2 regions of the Pseudoalteromonas sp. S3785 genome follow, and region 1 is predicted to be linked to the other one. Evidence: predicted binding sites of a transcription regulator. Region 1 holds the regulator's gene; the other holds the start of a gene.
What was found. The regulator sigma-54, encoded in region 1, starts transcription at its own class of promoters, with help from an activator protein. The targets are predictions, from matches to a motif close to GTTGGCACGNNNNTNGNNT.
Positions count from the first base shown of each region.

Region 2: fliS (flagellar export chaperone FliS) is a predicted target of sigma-54. The motif match lies at 1,951-1,969, and genes of this name have one in related genera.

Region 1 covers NZ_PNCT01000005.1:41,637-49,364, reverse strand. The annotation lists gene lptA (lipopolysaccharide transport periplasmic protein LptA) at 1-78, shown strand, start outside; gene lptB (LPS export ABC transporter ATP-binding protein) at 75-800, shown strand; gene CWC17_RS01695 (RNA polymerase factor sigma-54) at 870-2,369, shown strand; gene hpf (ribosome hibernation promoting factor) at 2,397-2,684, shown strand; gene CWC17_RS01685 (PTS sugar transporter subunit IIA) at 2,689-3,141, shown strand; gene rapZ (RNase adapter RapZ) at 3,161-4,006, shown strand; gene CWC17_RS01675 (HPr family phosphocarrier protein) at 4,047-4,319, shown strand; gene mgtE (magnesium transporter) at 4,458-5,816, shown strand; gene CWC17_RS01665 (zinc-dependent metalloprotease) at 5,863-7,728, opposite strand, start outside.
Region 2 covers NZ_PNCT01000021.1:19,486-27,213, forward strand. The annotation lists gene fliD (flagellar filament capping protein FliD) at 1-1,098, shown strand, start outside; gene CWC17_RS05680 (hypothetical protein) at 1,205-1,501, opposite strand; gene fliS (flagellar export chaperone FliS) at 1,506-1,907, opposite strand; gene CWC17_RS05690 (sigma-54 dependent transcriptional regulator) at 2,264-3,700, shown strand; gene CWC17_RS05695 (DNA-3-methyladenine glycosylase I) at 3,997-4,590, opposite strand; gene CWC17_RS05700 (sensor histidine kinase) at 4,723-5,835, shown strand; gene CWC17_RS05705 (sigma-54-dependent transcriptional regulator) at 5,832-7,256, shown strand; gene fliE (flagellar hook-basal body complex protein FliE) at 7,430-7,728, shown strand, end outside.

The sequences.
Region 1 (7,728 bases):
ACGGATCGTGTCCACACAATTTTAGTGCCTGTTGAAGCAAATATTAAAGAAAAAACAGGTAACGAAGGTCAACCATGAGCACCTTAAAAGCAGAACTATTAGCAAAAAGCTATAAAGGCCGCCAAGTTGTAAAAAATGTAGGCCTTGAGGTAGAAGCCGGCAGCATAGTGGGCTTATTAGGCCCTAATGGCGCAGGTAAAACCACCACCTTTTACATGATTGTAGGGTTAGTACCTAGCGACAAAGGTAAAATATCTATTGATGATAACGATATAACGTTATTACCTATGCACAGTCGTGCTCGCTTAGGCATTGGCTATTTGCCGCAAGAGTCATCTATATTTAGAAAGCTAACAGTTTATCAAAATTTAATGGCTATTTTAGAAACGCGCAAAGAGCTAAATAAAGCCGCGCGAGAAGAAACGCTTAACAACTTACTTGATGAATTTAGCATTCAACATATACGTGATAGCCAAGGTATGGCACTTTCTGGTGGCGAACGCCGCCGTGTAGAGATAGCCAGAGCACTCGCAGCGAACCCTAAATTTATTTTGTTGGATGAGCCTTTTGCTGGTGTTGATCCGATTTCAGTGTTAGATATAAAGAAAATAATAGAACATCTTAAAAATCGTGGCATTGGCGTATTAATTACCGATCACAATGTAAGAGAAACCCTTGATGTTTGTGAAAAAGCCTACATTGTTTCTCATGGGGAGCTAATTGCATCTGGCACCCCAGAACACGTATTAAATGACAAAACTGTACGCGATGTTTATTTAGGCGAGCAATTTAGGCTGTAACATTTAAGCCACACCTACAAGCATCTGCTAATATTAATTATAACAACATAAAAGGATTGTTAGAGATACATGAGGCAATCATTACAGCTGCGCATGGGCCAGCAACTTACAATGACTCCACAATTGCAACAAGCGATTCGCTTGCTGCAGCTCAGTACATTGGATCTCCAGCAAGAAATACAAGAAGCACTTGATAGCAACCCGCTATTAGAAGTAGAAGAGCAAGATTACACGGAAGAGTCGGCTGGAAAAAATGAACAAAAAGCAGATACGGATGATGTAACCGTAAGCGCATCGGCTGATGATACAACCAGTGAATACGAGCAAGACAGTGGTGAAGCTTTAAATAAAGACACTGTTAGCGATGATATGGCGATGGATGTAACTTGGGATGAGTACATGAGTGCAGCCCCTGCGGCATCCTCAGGCCCAATGCCAGAAGATGAGTCTATTTATCAGGGCGCCTCTACTGAAACGCTACATGAGTACTTAATGTGGCAACTTCAGCTTACTCCTTTTAGCCCAACTGACGAAGCCATTGCTATAGCCATTGTAGAAGCTGTAGATGACTCGGGTATTTTAACGCTAAGTTGTGAAGAGATTTTAGAAAGCTTTAACCAAGAAAACGATGACGACGTTGAAGTTGAACTGGATGAAATAGAAGCCGTTTTAAAACGTATTCAATTATTCGACCCTGTAGGTATAGCCGCGCGGAGCTTACAGGAGTGCTTGTGTATTCAGCTTAACCAGTTTGATAAAGACACCCCTTTTATAGAACAAACTAAAATGATCTTAACCGATCACATTGATCTATTAGCGGCACGCGACTATCGTACATTAATGAAAAAGACTAAGCTTAAAGAAGACGAGCTTAAAGAGGTCATGACTCTTATACATACCCTCAACCCAAAACCTGCAGACACAATAGTAAGGGAAGAGTCTGAGTATGTCATACCGGATGTGTCAGTTAAAAAAATTAAGGGCCGTTGGGTGGTAGAGCTAAACCCAGATAGCATGCCAAAAATACGCGTAAATAGTCAGTATGCGGCCATGTCACGTACCGTAAAATCAAGTGGAGATAGCCAGTTTATTCGCTCTCATCTGCAAGAAGCTAAATGGTTTATAAAAAGTCTTGAAAGCAGAAACGACACGCTGCTAAAAGTAACAAACTGTATTGTAAAACAGCAACAAGCGTTTTTTGAACATGGCCCCGAAGCCATGAAACCAATGGTTTTAAACGATGTTGCTGAAATGGTAGAAATGCACGAATCAACAATTTCGCGTGTTACTACGCAAAAATATATGCATACGCCACGTGGTATTTTTGAGCTTAAATATTTTTTCTCAAGCCACGTAAGCACCGAAAACGGTGGCGAATGTTCGTCAACCGCAATACGTGCCTTAATTAAAAAGCTAATTGCCGCGGAAAACTCAGCCAAACCATTGAGTGATAGTAAAATTGCGGATATATTGGCAGAGCAAGGAATTAAAGTAGCTAGACGCACAATAGCAAAATACCGTGAATCGCTAGCTATTCCACCGTCAAATCAGAGAAAGAGTTTGATATAAGACGTAAAAAACAAAGAGGAAATGCTTATGCAACTAAACCTAACTGGTCGTCACGTAGAAGTAACTGATTCACTTAGAGACTATGTAAATAATAAATTTGCAAAGCTAGAAAGGCACTCAGATCATATTAGCAATGTGCATGTCATTCTCGATGTAGAAAAACTCAACCAAAAAGCAGAAGCGACTATTCATGTAAGCGGCGCAGATTTATTTGCCTCAACAGAGCACCAAGATATGTATGCTGCTATAGACTCGTTGATTGACAAGCTCGATCGTCAAGTCATAAAACATAAAGAGAAGCTTGCTAGACACTAATATTATGAAATTAAGTACATTAGTATGCCAGGACTGCAGCAAAGCTGCGGTCCTTTTTAGTAGTAAAAAAAGAATTTTAGAATTTATCAGTGAGCTTGCTCATGAAAAGCTCCCTTACTTACCACAACAGGATATTCTTAATGCGCTAGCCAGCAGAGAAAAACTAGGTAGTACGGGTATTGGCCGCGGTATCGCAATTCCGCATGGTAGAATGGGTGGCGTAGAAGAACCGCTTGCGTTAGTACTCGTTAGTGACAAGCCTGTAAACTTTGATGCTATTGATAACTGTCCTGTTGATATTTTTGTTGCACTCATCGTACCAGATGGCGATAACCAGCAGCACCTAAAGACTCTAGCAACCATAGCTGATAAACTGAGCAATAAAGAATTTTGCAAACAGCTGCGAAGCGCTAAAACCGATGCAGAACTGTATCAAGTAATTGTTGATCAATCGTAGTAAATACTAAGGGCTATAAATGGAGTTAATAATCATAAGCGGCCGTTCCGGTTCAGGTAAATCGGTTGCTTTACGCGTGGTTGAAGATTTAGGTTATTATTGCGTAGATAATATCCCGGTCAACCTGCTGCCCTCTTTAGTACGTAGTGTTTCAGATAACTATGACAAAATAGCTGTTAGTATCGATGTTCGTAATATCCCCAAAGAGCAAGACGAGTTTAACGATATTCTTGAATACCTACCGGACTTTGCTAAACCCACTCTGTTTTATTTAGACAGTGATGATCAAACACTCATAAAACGTTTTTCAGAAACACGCAGATTACATCCTTTATCCATCGATTCATTGCCGCTCGACTTAGCAATAAAAAAAGAAAAAGAGCTGCTTGATGTACTTGTAACCCGCGCAGACTTTATGCTTGATACGACTGATTTAAGTGTTCACCAATTGGCTGAGTCAATTCGCGAAAAAATACTCGGAAAAAAAGATAAACAACTAATTGTAACGTTTGAATCGTTTGGTTTTAAACACGGCATACCTAAAGAAGCTGATTATGTATTTGATGCTCGCTTTTTGCCAAATCCGCATTGGGAGCCTGAACTTAAACCGCTTACAGGTCTTGATCAACCTGTAAAAGACTTTTTGGCAAACCACAGCATAGTGCAAAAATTTACTTGGCAAATTCAAACATTTGTACAAACTTGGTTACCACACTTAGAGCGCAATAACCGCAGCTACCTGACTATTGCAATAGGTTGTACGGGTGGACAACACCGCTCGGTTTATTTAGCCCAAACTATAGGTGAGAGCTTTGCAATGACACATCCAAATGTAAAAATTAGGCACCGTGAGCAAGAAAAGTAACCTTAAAATAATAACCTGTTCAGTTTAGGTATAGTAATTTATGCGTTGTGAAGACACGTTTTTAATAAAAAATAAATTAGGCTTACACGCCAGAGCGGCAACGGTCCTTGCGCAATTAGCTGTGCAATTTGATGCTAAAATTACCTTACATCAAGATGATAAAGAAGCCGCTGGTGATAGCGTATTAGCCTTAATGCTACTCGAAAGTAGTAAAGGCAAAGAAGTTAAAGTTGTATGTGAAGGCCCAGACTCAGAAAAGGCTTTGCATGCGGTCGGACAATTAATCGCACAGCGATTTAACGAACAAGAATAAACGTTTAATTACCAAGCTTACTCATACATTTTCGCTTTATACCCTGATTTGTGTAGCTTGGTAAATGAATAGTGTTTAATTAGATTAATCACAATGCGGTTAATCGCCTCCCCTCGTATATAAAAAATTAGGATGCCAATGCCAGAAGCGTTTGAACAAGACTACCCACTGCAACAACTAAAACAGGTGACTAAATCACTTAATAGTGGGCAATTTGTTCAAGTAAGACGCATGCTAGCAAAAACTGCCCCGTGTGATACTGCCCTTTTACTTGAATCCTCTCCGCATAAAATTAGACGCATGCTTTGGCAGCTGGTTGACCCAGATGTACAAGGGGACGTGCTAGAAGAGCTCTCTGAAGATGTACGTTTAGGTATCATTGCACAAATGGAACCTGAACATATTGCCGCCGCCACTGAGGATATGGGCCACGATGATTTAGGTGAAGTACTACGTAGCCTACCTGACACCGTGTATAAAGATGTGGTTAGCGCGATGGACACGCAAGACCGTGAACGGGCGACACAGGCTTTATCTTACCAAGAACGCTCTGCAGGCGCGCTAATGAACACCGATACGGTGACCATTCGCCCAGATGTTACACTTGATGTTGTACTGCGTTATATTAGGCTACGAGGCGAGCTACCAGAAGGCACTGATGATTTATACGTTGTTGATAAGCACAACTGCTTTTTAGGTGCATTGTCTCTTAGTACGCTTTTAACTAATCCGCCTGAAAAAATTGTTCAAGATTTAATGGATGAAGACTGTGAGTCTATCCCAATTTCGATGGATGAAAGTGAGGTCGCTCAATTATTTGAACGCCACAACTGGATATCGGCACCGGTAGTCGATGATAACGCACACTTGCTTGGGCGTGTCACCATTGATGATATTGTTGATGTTATACGTGAAGATGCTGAGCATAGCTTATTAAGCTTAGCGGGTCTTGATGATGAAGAAGATACCTTTGCACCTGTTTTAAAAAGTTCAAAAAAACGCTCAGTATGGCTTGGCGTTAACTTACTTACCGCCCTGGCTGCTGCCTTTGTGGCCAGCTTTTTTGAAAGTACCTTAGACATTCTCCCTATTTTAGCTGTACTCAATGGCATAGTGCCCTCAATGGGCGGTGTAGCAGGTAGTCAGTCTTTAACACTGGTTATTCGCGGTATAGCTGTGGGGCATATTAATCAAACTAACCAACGTTTTTTAATGGCTAAAGAATTGGCCATAGGCGCATTAAACGGGATTATTTGGTCATTACTTATCGCTGGTGTAATTGCACTTTGGCAGTGGGATTTTATGCTTGGCGGCGTGCTCGCATTTGCTATGTTTATGAACCTTGTAGTAGCGGGTGTTGCTGGCGCATGTATTCCTATTTTATTGAAAAAAATGAACATAGACCCTGCACTTGCCGGCAGTGTTGTACTAACAACTGTGACTGATATTGTTGGTATTTTTGCCTTTTTAGGCACAGCAACGTGGCTACTTATTTAGCAACCTAACCCTAGGTTAAGTAGCCACTATTAGTTAAAACGTAAAATTATATTGGTGAGCCTGGTGGCATTGGTAAATTAGTAAAGTTTTCAGGCCACTTACCAGCTTTTATAAACTGTTTAATTTGCTCTGCTAAATACTGCTTAAACGCGCTTTCGCCGACACTGGTGTTACTCAGCATTGAGTTTTGATTGTACTCATCACTCAACTTAACTAAGTAGTAACGTAACTGCGCTTGCACCTCTGGGCTTACTTTATCGCTTGCCGCTAAATCGGCTATATTTTTTGCAGTTAAAAACTGTACACGTTGAGTGACTTTACCTTTCATCGTATTAGGTGAAGACACATTAAACACGTGACTGTAAAGCTGCTCAAGCAACTCATCTAAGCTATAGAAATTGTAATTACGCACTTGTTGTTGAGCCAAACGATTTAAACGCTGTGGGTTTAATAATAAAGATAAACTATGCTGTGCAGCGACTTCTGGTAAAGCCATTGCATCAAGTGTTAAACCTGTGCGTCCAGTTATGCTTTCGCGCGATTTAGACTCCCCATAGGCCTTTGGCGGAATAAGCGCTAACACCGACTCGGGCAAAATTAAATTAGCGGGTTTTAATGTGGATAAAATAGCATTTACCGCTTCTTGCTGCTGAGTTTTTGCAACCACTTGTGCGCCCTTAACAGGTGAATTGTCGCGTGTTTCGTACTCGTAATTAACCCCTGCTATAAGTTTAACTGCAGCCTCTACTTGATAGCGATGAAATAAATAGAGCGGCACAAGTTTTTCTTCTAACTGCGAAAGAGCATCGCCCGTTTTAATGTTGTTAATGCCAAATTGCGAAAGCGCTTTTTTACGTACATCAAGCACTCTAAGTAACTCTTGCGCTGGGTTAGTACCGTTATCCCATAAGTGCGCTGTAGGGTGTGCCCCGCCCTTAGCGCGTGCGTCACTGTCAGATATAAATTCAAGGCCCTTGGCTTTGTTCTCTTTTATTATTGCAGCAAGCTCAGCGTTTTCGTCCTGATTAGTAAAGTCGCTGTAACCATATTTAATAACTTGGGTATCCCATACACCCATACCGCTTACATAGCCGCGGGTTACATCAAGCTCGCCTTGCTCGTTAAAGCTAAGTAGTGGGTGCGGGTAATCCATAACTGACGCTCTATCTCCCACCGAGGCTGCAAAGTTATGTGCAATGCCCAGTGTATGACCAATTTCGTGGGCACTTAACTGACGGATTCTATCAAGCGCCATTGCTTGTAGGTTTTTAGCTACCTCGTCCCCTTTTAAATAGGGAGCAGCAAGTGCTTCGGCTATTAATATATCTTGGCGCACACGCAGTGAACCTAGCGTAACATGGCCTTTTAATATTTCACCTGTGCGAGGGTCTATTACAGAGCTTCCGTATGACCAACCACGTGTAGCACGGTGCACCCACTGAATTACGTTATAACGAATATCCATAGGGTCTGCATTACTCGGCAGTACTTTTATTACAAATGCGTTTTTGTAACCAGCAGCACTAAATGCATCATTCCACCATTTACCGCCTTCTATTAAGGCACTTTTAACTGGCTCAGGAACGCCTGGGTCTAGGTAGTAAATAATAGGCTCTAAGGGCTCACTTATCGGTAAAGTTGGATCTTTTTTAGCTAAACGGTGACGCGGTATGTAACGCACAAACATGGACTCATCAAGCGCAGCGGCATAGTCTTTATGCTCAATACTCCAATACCCTGATTGCGGGTCAAATTTGCGCGGCGTGTAATTATCATCGGGTAATTTAATAAGGGAGTGATGCATATGCACCGTAAGTGCGAACGGGTCGGCACTCACTTGGCGAACAAATTTACCCGGCTTTGTGCCTTTAAACGTTAATACAGCTTCAAGCTCGGTGTTTTTTACAAACGC
Region 2 (7,728 bases), on a different contig from region 1:
ACAGAGCATAAAATACTATCAGAAGCATTTGATGCTGACGCCGCTGTGGGTGAAGGTACTATGACACTCAGCTCCGGCGAGAATAGCTTTGATATTGAAGTATCAGACACCGCAACTCTAAGCGAAATCAGAGACGCGATTAACGACAGCACCGATAACGATAGCATAAACGCAACAATCATAACGGATGATACAGGCCAGCATTTAGTTCTTTCAGCTAAAGAGAGTGGCTTAGAAAACGAGATTAAAGTAGAAGTAACGGATACTGACGGTAATAACACAGATACCAACGGACTATCTCGTTTAGCTTTTGACTCTGCAGGTGTACAAAATGCATCTGAAATTATTGCTGCAACCGATGCATCCATTACCATTGATGGCTCACTCACAGTTAGTAGTTCTTCAAATACGTTTACTGATGTTATAGACGGTATAACAATCACCGCTAAAAAAGCTCAGGGTACTGATGATGATTTAAGTGATATATCGGTAACCGAAAATAATAACAATATCCAATCGGGCTTAAACAATTTTATTTCTAGTTACAATGAATTACTTGAACTTAGTAATAACTTAGGGGCATCAAGCGAAGATGGTGCTGGTGTAATGGCCGGTGATTCGTTACTACGCGGTGTAATGTCTAAATTGCGAGAGCAGATTACCGACTCTGTAGATTTAGGCAATGGCAACTCATTATCACTTTCGCAATTAGGTGTTGAAGCCGATCGTTATGGAGTATTGACGCTTAATACCGAGACTTTAAATGAAAAAATTGATGAAGATGTCGACTTAGTGCAGCAGTTTTTTGTAGGCACAGATGAAGACGAAGGCGGCTTTGCCCAATCGTTTGATGAGCTAATGAGCTTTTACACCGACACCGACGGCATCATCCAAAACCGTATCGACAGTAAAACAAATCAATTAGAAGATATTGATGAACAGCGCGAAAGCCTAACAAATAAAATGGAATCGTTATCTGACAGGCTATACGCTCAATACAACGCCATGGATTTATTGGTAGCGAGCTTAAACTCGACAAGTAGTTACGTGCAAGCGCAGCTTGAAAATATGCCTGGTGTGGTGAGTAATAATTCTTAATTTTCCATATTAATTATGAACATAAAAAAACCGTTTAAAAACGGTTTTTTTATGTCTAAATATTGCCTTTAAGATGCCTAGTAAGTTTTAAAACTGCTAGAAGTAGCTATACCGACTTATAAGCCGAGATTGCTTTACCTGTTTTTTTTTGCTTAATTATGGCTTTAGATGATTCATTTTTTACAGCATTTGCCTGCTTGCTAATGTTGTTGATATTGGTTTGCACAGCCACAAGTTGCTCGGCGGTAGGCGGGTTATCGCTTTCGCACCAGCGCTTAAGCTCACTATTTAAAGTATCCATAATAGGGGGAGCTTCATCAGCGTTATTGCTTTGCACTAATAATTCGATTCTGCTGAGCAATTGATTAATATGCTCAGCTTTACTTGTTTCCTCTAAAGCCATTCGCTTATACCGCAGGATTACGCTGATCGACAGGAATGCTATCCCACCCTTCTTTAATTTCTTTAATAATGCCAGCTACTTCAGAAATAATCTCAATATCATTGTCAACATTTGCTTGCACAAGGCGTCTTTGGCAGTAGTCATAAAGTGCTAATAAATTATTTGAAATACTCGGATCTTGTTCCACTTCTAAATTAAGCGCGTCTTGTAATGCACCTAAGAGTAAAATACAGGCAGAGATGTTTTCGCCTTTTTTTTCTATTTCTTTGCGCTCAATAAACCCTTTAGTAGCGGCCAAGCGGCCAATTATGTTACTAAAAATAAGGTTAATTTGCTCATAGGGCGCCATTTCTGCGATGTTGCTGGCGCGCACTTGAGAATATTTTTTTAATGAAACATGAGCCATGGAAAATCCTAAATAAATATGTGAAATCGTCTGTACGTAACAAAAGCAATATTAATGCCAAGCATATTGCATTTATTTAGTTATCGGCATTGTTGCTTTCAACTTAAGTTAATTATAGTTTATATTTTTGACCTACGTAGATTTATGCACTAAGTAAAAAACAAGACATAGCATTAGCTTTAAGTATTAAACAACAAAACAATACTTAAGTTTTAATTATTAAGTATTATTGTTTTATAGCGATGTCTATTTTTTGGCGTTTATGTCAAAAAACCGCCGCTATTACTTGCATCCATACAGATCTCGCTTACAATTTAGCTAATAAAATAAATTAGTGAAATTATGGCTCGCTAACTATGATCTTGATTTTAGATAATAATAATAACCGTGCAATAGGATTACATGCATCACTTACCTTTATTGGGGAAGCTGTGCAGTTGCTTGATGAAAATGACTTTGAAGAAGTATGTAGTAAGTATCAACAGCAAGAATGCATTGTTATTTTAGGCGCATTACAAAGCTTAGATCATGAAGGCTTAATTAAACGCTACCCAACCCTGCCTTTTTTACTCATTGGTGAAACACTCAAGCCATTATTAAGCATTGCTAATGTAGTGGGACTAATTTGTGAGCCGTTTAATCACGAAGTAACCACACAGTTATTACACGACTGCCAACAGTACCAACGTATGCTTCCTGGAAGTCACAAGCATCATAAGCCACATAAAACATTTGATGGTTTAGTAGGGGAAACTGACGCGGTTAAAAACGTACGCTTTTTGATAGAGCAAGTGGCTAAAACCGATGCAAACGTGCTTATTTTAGGTGAGTCGGGTACGGGTAAAGAAGTGGTTGCGCGTAATGTACATTTATTATCTAAACGCAATACGGGGCCATTTGTACCAGTAAACTGTGGTGCTATTCCAGGAGAGCTTCTTGAAAGTGAGTTATTCGGTCATGAAAAAGGGGCGTTTACCGGCGCTATTTCTGCACGTAAAGGGCGGTTTGAATTAGCGCAAGGCGGTACGCTGTTTTTAGATGAAATTGGCGATATGCCACTGCAAATGCAAGTTAAGCTACTTCGCGTATTACAAGAGCGTAGCTACGAGCGTGTAGGTGGCACAAAAGCGATTCAAGCAGATGTACGTGTTATTGCCGCTACCCACCGCAACCTTGAGGAAATGATTGAAAAGGGCAGCTTTAGGGAAGATTTATATTACCGTTTAAATGTATTTCCTATTGAAAACCCGTCACTTAATGAGCGTGCTGACGACATACCTTTATTACTTAAAGAGCTAATGCGCCGTGTTAATGAGCAAAGTGGTACGTCGGCTAAATTTACAGAGCGCGCAGTTGAGAGTCTCAAAGAACATGCTTGGCCTGGTAATATCCGTGAGCTTGCTAATTTAGTGGAGCGCATGGTGATTATGTTCCCTGAAAAAGTAGTGGATGTACCCGATTTACCTAATAAATACCGCTACATCGAGGTAGATGCCTACGAGCCTGAATACCCTGAAGAGCTACTTGAAAAAGATGCCTTTAACGATATTTTTAGCTCAGGTTTTAGCGATTATGATAATGACCCTGAGCCTGAATTTAGCCAACCGGGATCTGGCGTATTACCCGAAGAGGGCATTGAACTTAAAGATTATTTAGCCGAACTTGAAATAAGCTTAATTACCCAAGCACTTGAACGCTTTGATTATGTTGTGGCACGCGCTGCAGAAATATTAGGTGTAAGGCGCACAACACTCGTCGAAAAAATGAAAAAGTATAATCTTTCACGAGATTAGCAGTATGCAAATGCTGATAGGTTTTTCGTTATTTATTATTATTTTTTGAGCTATTAATTTACGGGCTTTGCCCGTCACGTAAGCACGCTTCGCGTCTACAAGCTAAACGCAAAACTTAAACTTTGGCGGTAGACGCACCGCTTGCTCGCGTAAAAAGCGCAGCTTTTAATTACTTAAACGCGCATCTTAAAAACGATGGCAAATGAGAAACCACAATTAACTTATACGTTACTTCTTTAAAGCGCAGCGACTTTTATCCTCTTTGTGAACAGATCACTTTTATGGTTATAAATCACTTATTCACCAAAAGCCTTAATAATTTCTTCTTTTCTAAAGCAATCGTTACTGTGGTCGTTAACCATGCCGCAGGCCTGCATATGTGCATAAACCGTTGTAGGCCCTAAAAATTTAAAGCCACGTTTTTTTAAATCCTTTGCAAATGCTTTTGACTCTTCGGTCATTGCAGGAGCGTCTTCATCACTATTTACATTATTAATAATTGGTTTATTGTCCACAAATCGCCATTGATAATGACTAAAGCTGCCAAACTCTTTTTGAATTTCGATAAACCGTTGAGCATTATTAATGGTGGCAGCTATTTTTAATCGGTTACGTACTATGTTCTTATCTTGCATTAACCGCTCTATATCATCGGCTGTAAAGTTAGCCACTTTTTGCACATCAAAGTTGGCAAATGCTTTTTTATACCCTGCACGCTTTTTTAAAATAGTGTACCAACTGAGTCCCGCTTGTGCTGATTCTAGCGTAATAAATTCAAATAATAGTGTGTCGTCATAAAGGGGCACCCCCCATTCTTCATCATGGTATTTCACATAGTCTGGTTTTGTGGTGTCGAGCCACGCACAACGGCATTTATTTTGCTCACTCATTATTATTCCTTTTTTTGTGCGTCATTTTTTTGTTACGCGTTATTGTAAGCTAACTAAATGAAAAATATATAAAATAATTTTGGTATAAATTCTGCATTAAGCCCTGTATCTACATCATTAAGAGATTTGATTATGGCCCTTGCGAGTGTACTTAAACCACAGTTTATTACTGCAAATCAGTATAACCCATGTTTACTCCAAGAAGAGTATATTGGTGAGTTAAGTGATTTAAGACAACAAGCAAGTTGGTTGTCGCACTTGGTTGATACCATGCCAGCTGGAGTCGTTGTACTTGATGGCAAAGGCCTTATTGCAAAAGCCAATCAAATCGCGATTGATATGTTAGGCGAGCCGCTCGAAGGAGAGAAATGGTTTAACATTATTCAACGCTCTTTTCGTCCCCACCAAGATGATGGACATGAAGTGTCGCTCAAAGATGGCCGACTTATAAAACTTGATATTACTGCACTTGCGCCAGAGCCTGGTCAGCTTATATTAATGACCGATTTAACAGAAACCCGTCGTTTGCAAAAGCGTGTTGCACATATGCAACGTTTGAGTGCGCTTGGTAAAATGGTGGCATCGCTTGCGCACCAAGTGCGTACACCGCTTTCTGCAGCTATGTTATACGCGGCCAATTTGGGCTCTAAAAAGCTACCTGAAACATCACGCGATAACTTTCAAACCAAGCTTATGTCACGTTTAAAAGATTTAGAAACCCAAGTTAATGACATGCTACTTTTTGCTAAAAGTGGCGAGCAACAAGTGGTTGAGCAAGTCTCTATGCAGCAACTTTTAAACGAAGTAAAACTTGGTGCCGATGCTATGGTGGCTTTAAATAACAGCGAACTTGCTGTTGAGTTACCAGAGCCAGATATAGAAATCACCGGTAATAAAACTGCGCTGGCCAGCGCTATTCAAAATCTTATTCATAATAGTATTCAAATTATTGGCAGCCAGGCAAAAGTGACCTTAAAAGCACAGCGAGATAGTAGCGAACCTGACACCGTACGTATTAGCGTATGCGATAACGGCCCTGGGGTAGAGCTGAGCCAAATAGAGAAAATTTTTGAACCGTTTTATACCACTAAAAGCCAAGGTACGGGGCTTGGGCTTGCTGTAGTAAGTTCTGTGGCAAACGCGCATCAAGGACGTGTTGAAGTGGTTAATAATGCCAATGGTGGTGCATGTTTTAGTTTATTGCTGCCCATATGCACGACCTCAATGCAGGAGAAAACAGCATGAGCAATACAATACTGGTAGTTGAAGATGATGCAGGCTTAAGAGAAGCACTCATAGACACGTTAGAAATGTCAGGTATTGCCTGCGTTGCAGCGCAAAGTGCTGAGCAAGCCATGATCCAATTAAAGAAATCTGAGTTTTCGTTGGTTGTAAGTGATGTGCAAATGGGCGCGATGAGCGGCCTAGATTTGCTCAGGAGCATTAAGCTTAACTACCCAGAACTTCCCGTATTAATGATGACAGCTTACGCAACGATTGATGATGCCGTAGAGGCAATGCGCTTAGGTGCAATTGATTATATGGCTAAACCATTTGCCCCTGAGGTGCTTTTAAATATGGTTAGCCGCTATTTACCCGAAAAACCAAAAGACACTGATGGCCCAATTGTAGCCGACCCCAGCAGTATTCAACTATTAGAACTTGCAAGTAAAGTGGCTCGCTCAGATGCAAGTGTAATGGTGCTTGGCCCTAGCGGCTCAGGTAAAGAGGTATTAGCGCGATATATTCACGATAAATCAAACCGATGCGATGCGCCTTTTGTGGCAATTAATTGCGCGGCTATTCCCGAAAATATGCTTGAAGCCACCTTGTTTGGCTACGAAAAAGGCGCCTTTACTGGTGCAATACAAGCGTGCCCAGGTAAATTTGAGCAAGCCCAAGGTGGTACTATATTGCTTGATGAAATAACAGAAATGGACTTAGGGCTGCAAGCTAAACTATTAAGAGTATTACAAGAGCGTGAAGTTGAGCGCTTAGGTGCGCGCAAAACAATTTCACTCGATGTGAGAGTGCTCGCAACCAGTAACCGCGATCTTAAAGAAGCTGTTGCAGATAATAAGTTTAGAGAAGACTTATATTATCGCTTAAATGTATTCCCATTAATGTGGCGACCACTTAGTGAGCGCCCAGGCGATATAATTGTATTGGCTAAGCATTTAATAGAGCGCCATTTAGTTAAAAATAAAGAGCCGTTAGCAACGCTTGATAGTGATGCCGAGCAAAAACTATTGAGCCATACATGGCCAGGTAATGTACGCGAACTTGATAATGTAATTCAACGTGCGCTTATTTTGCGAACGGGCAATGTAATTGGCGAGCAGGCTATTTTTATTGAAAATTTAATGCAAGCGTCAAGCACCACTGCGCCTACTCAGGTTATAGCGCCTGAGCAAGAGAGTACTCCCAGTGACGCATATTATGATGACAAAATAACGCCTGTAGAGGCGAGTAGCTCACTGCCGAGCGTAGATACTGGCAGCTATAAAGATGAGCTAAAAGATAAAGAGCATAAAATAATTTTAGAAACCCTCGCGCGCTGCCAAGGCAAACGTAAAGATGTTGCACAAACACTTGGCATCAGCCCGCGTACTTTACGTTATAAACTCGCACAAATGCGCGATTTAGGTATTTCACTACCCGCATAAACTAACTCTCCCTTCTGTACATAACCCTAAACTAACCACGCTTAGTTTAGGGTTGTCAAATCTCTGACTCTTAAAAATAATAGTTAACTGTATGTTATTAAAGGTTTATTTTTGTGGCACGCTTTGTGCTTTAATCCCTTTATGAACGTTAACTGCATTTGCCAGAGAAAATTATGAAAATTCAAAACAGCGCGTTATTCCAAGAAATGCAATCAATGGCCTTAGAAGCAGGCCATACAAATCAAATTAATAAGCTACCCACGCAAGCTCAGCCAACGTCATCGGCTCAATTTGGTGACTTACTAAGCGATGCATTAAATACGGTTAATGGCCTACAACAAGATGCTAAACAAAAAGTCGTGGCTGTTGAAATGGGTGACAGAAGTGTATCGCTTGCTGAGGCAATGATTGCTTCGCAAAAATCATCAGTGGCATTTGAGGCTACAGTACAAGTAAGAAATAAACTTGTTGA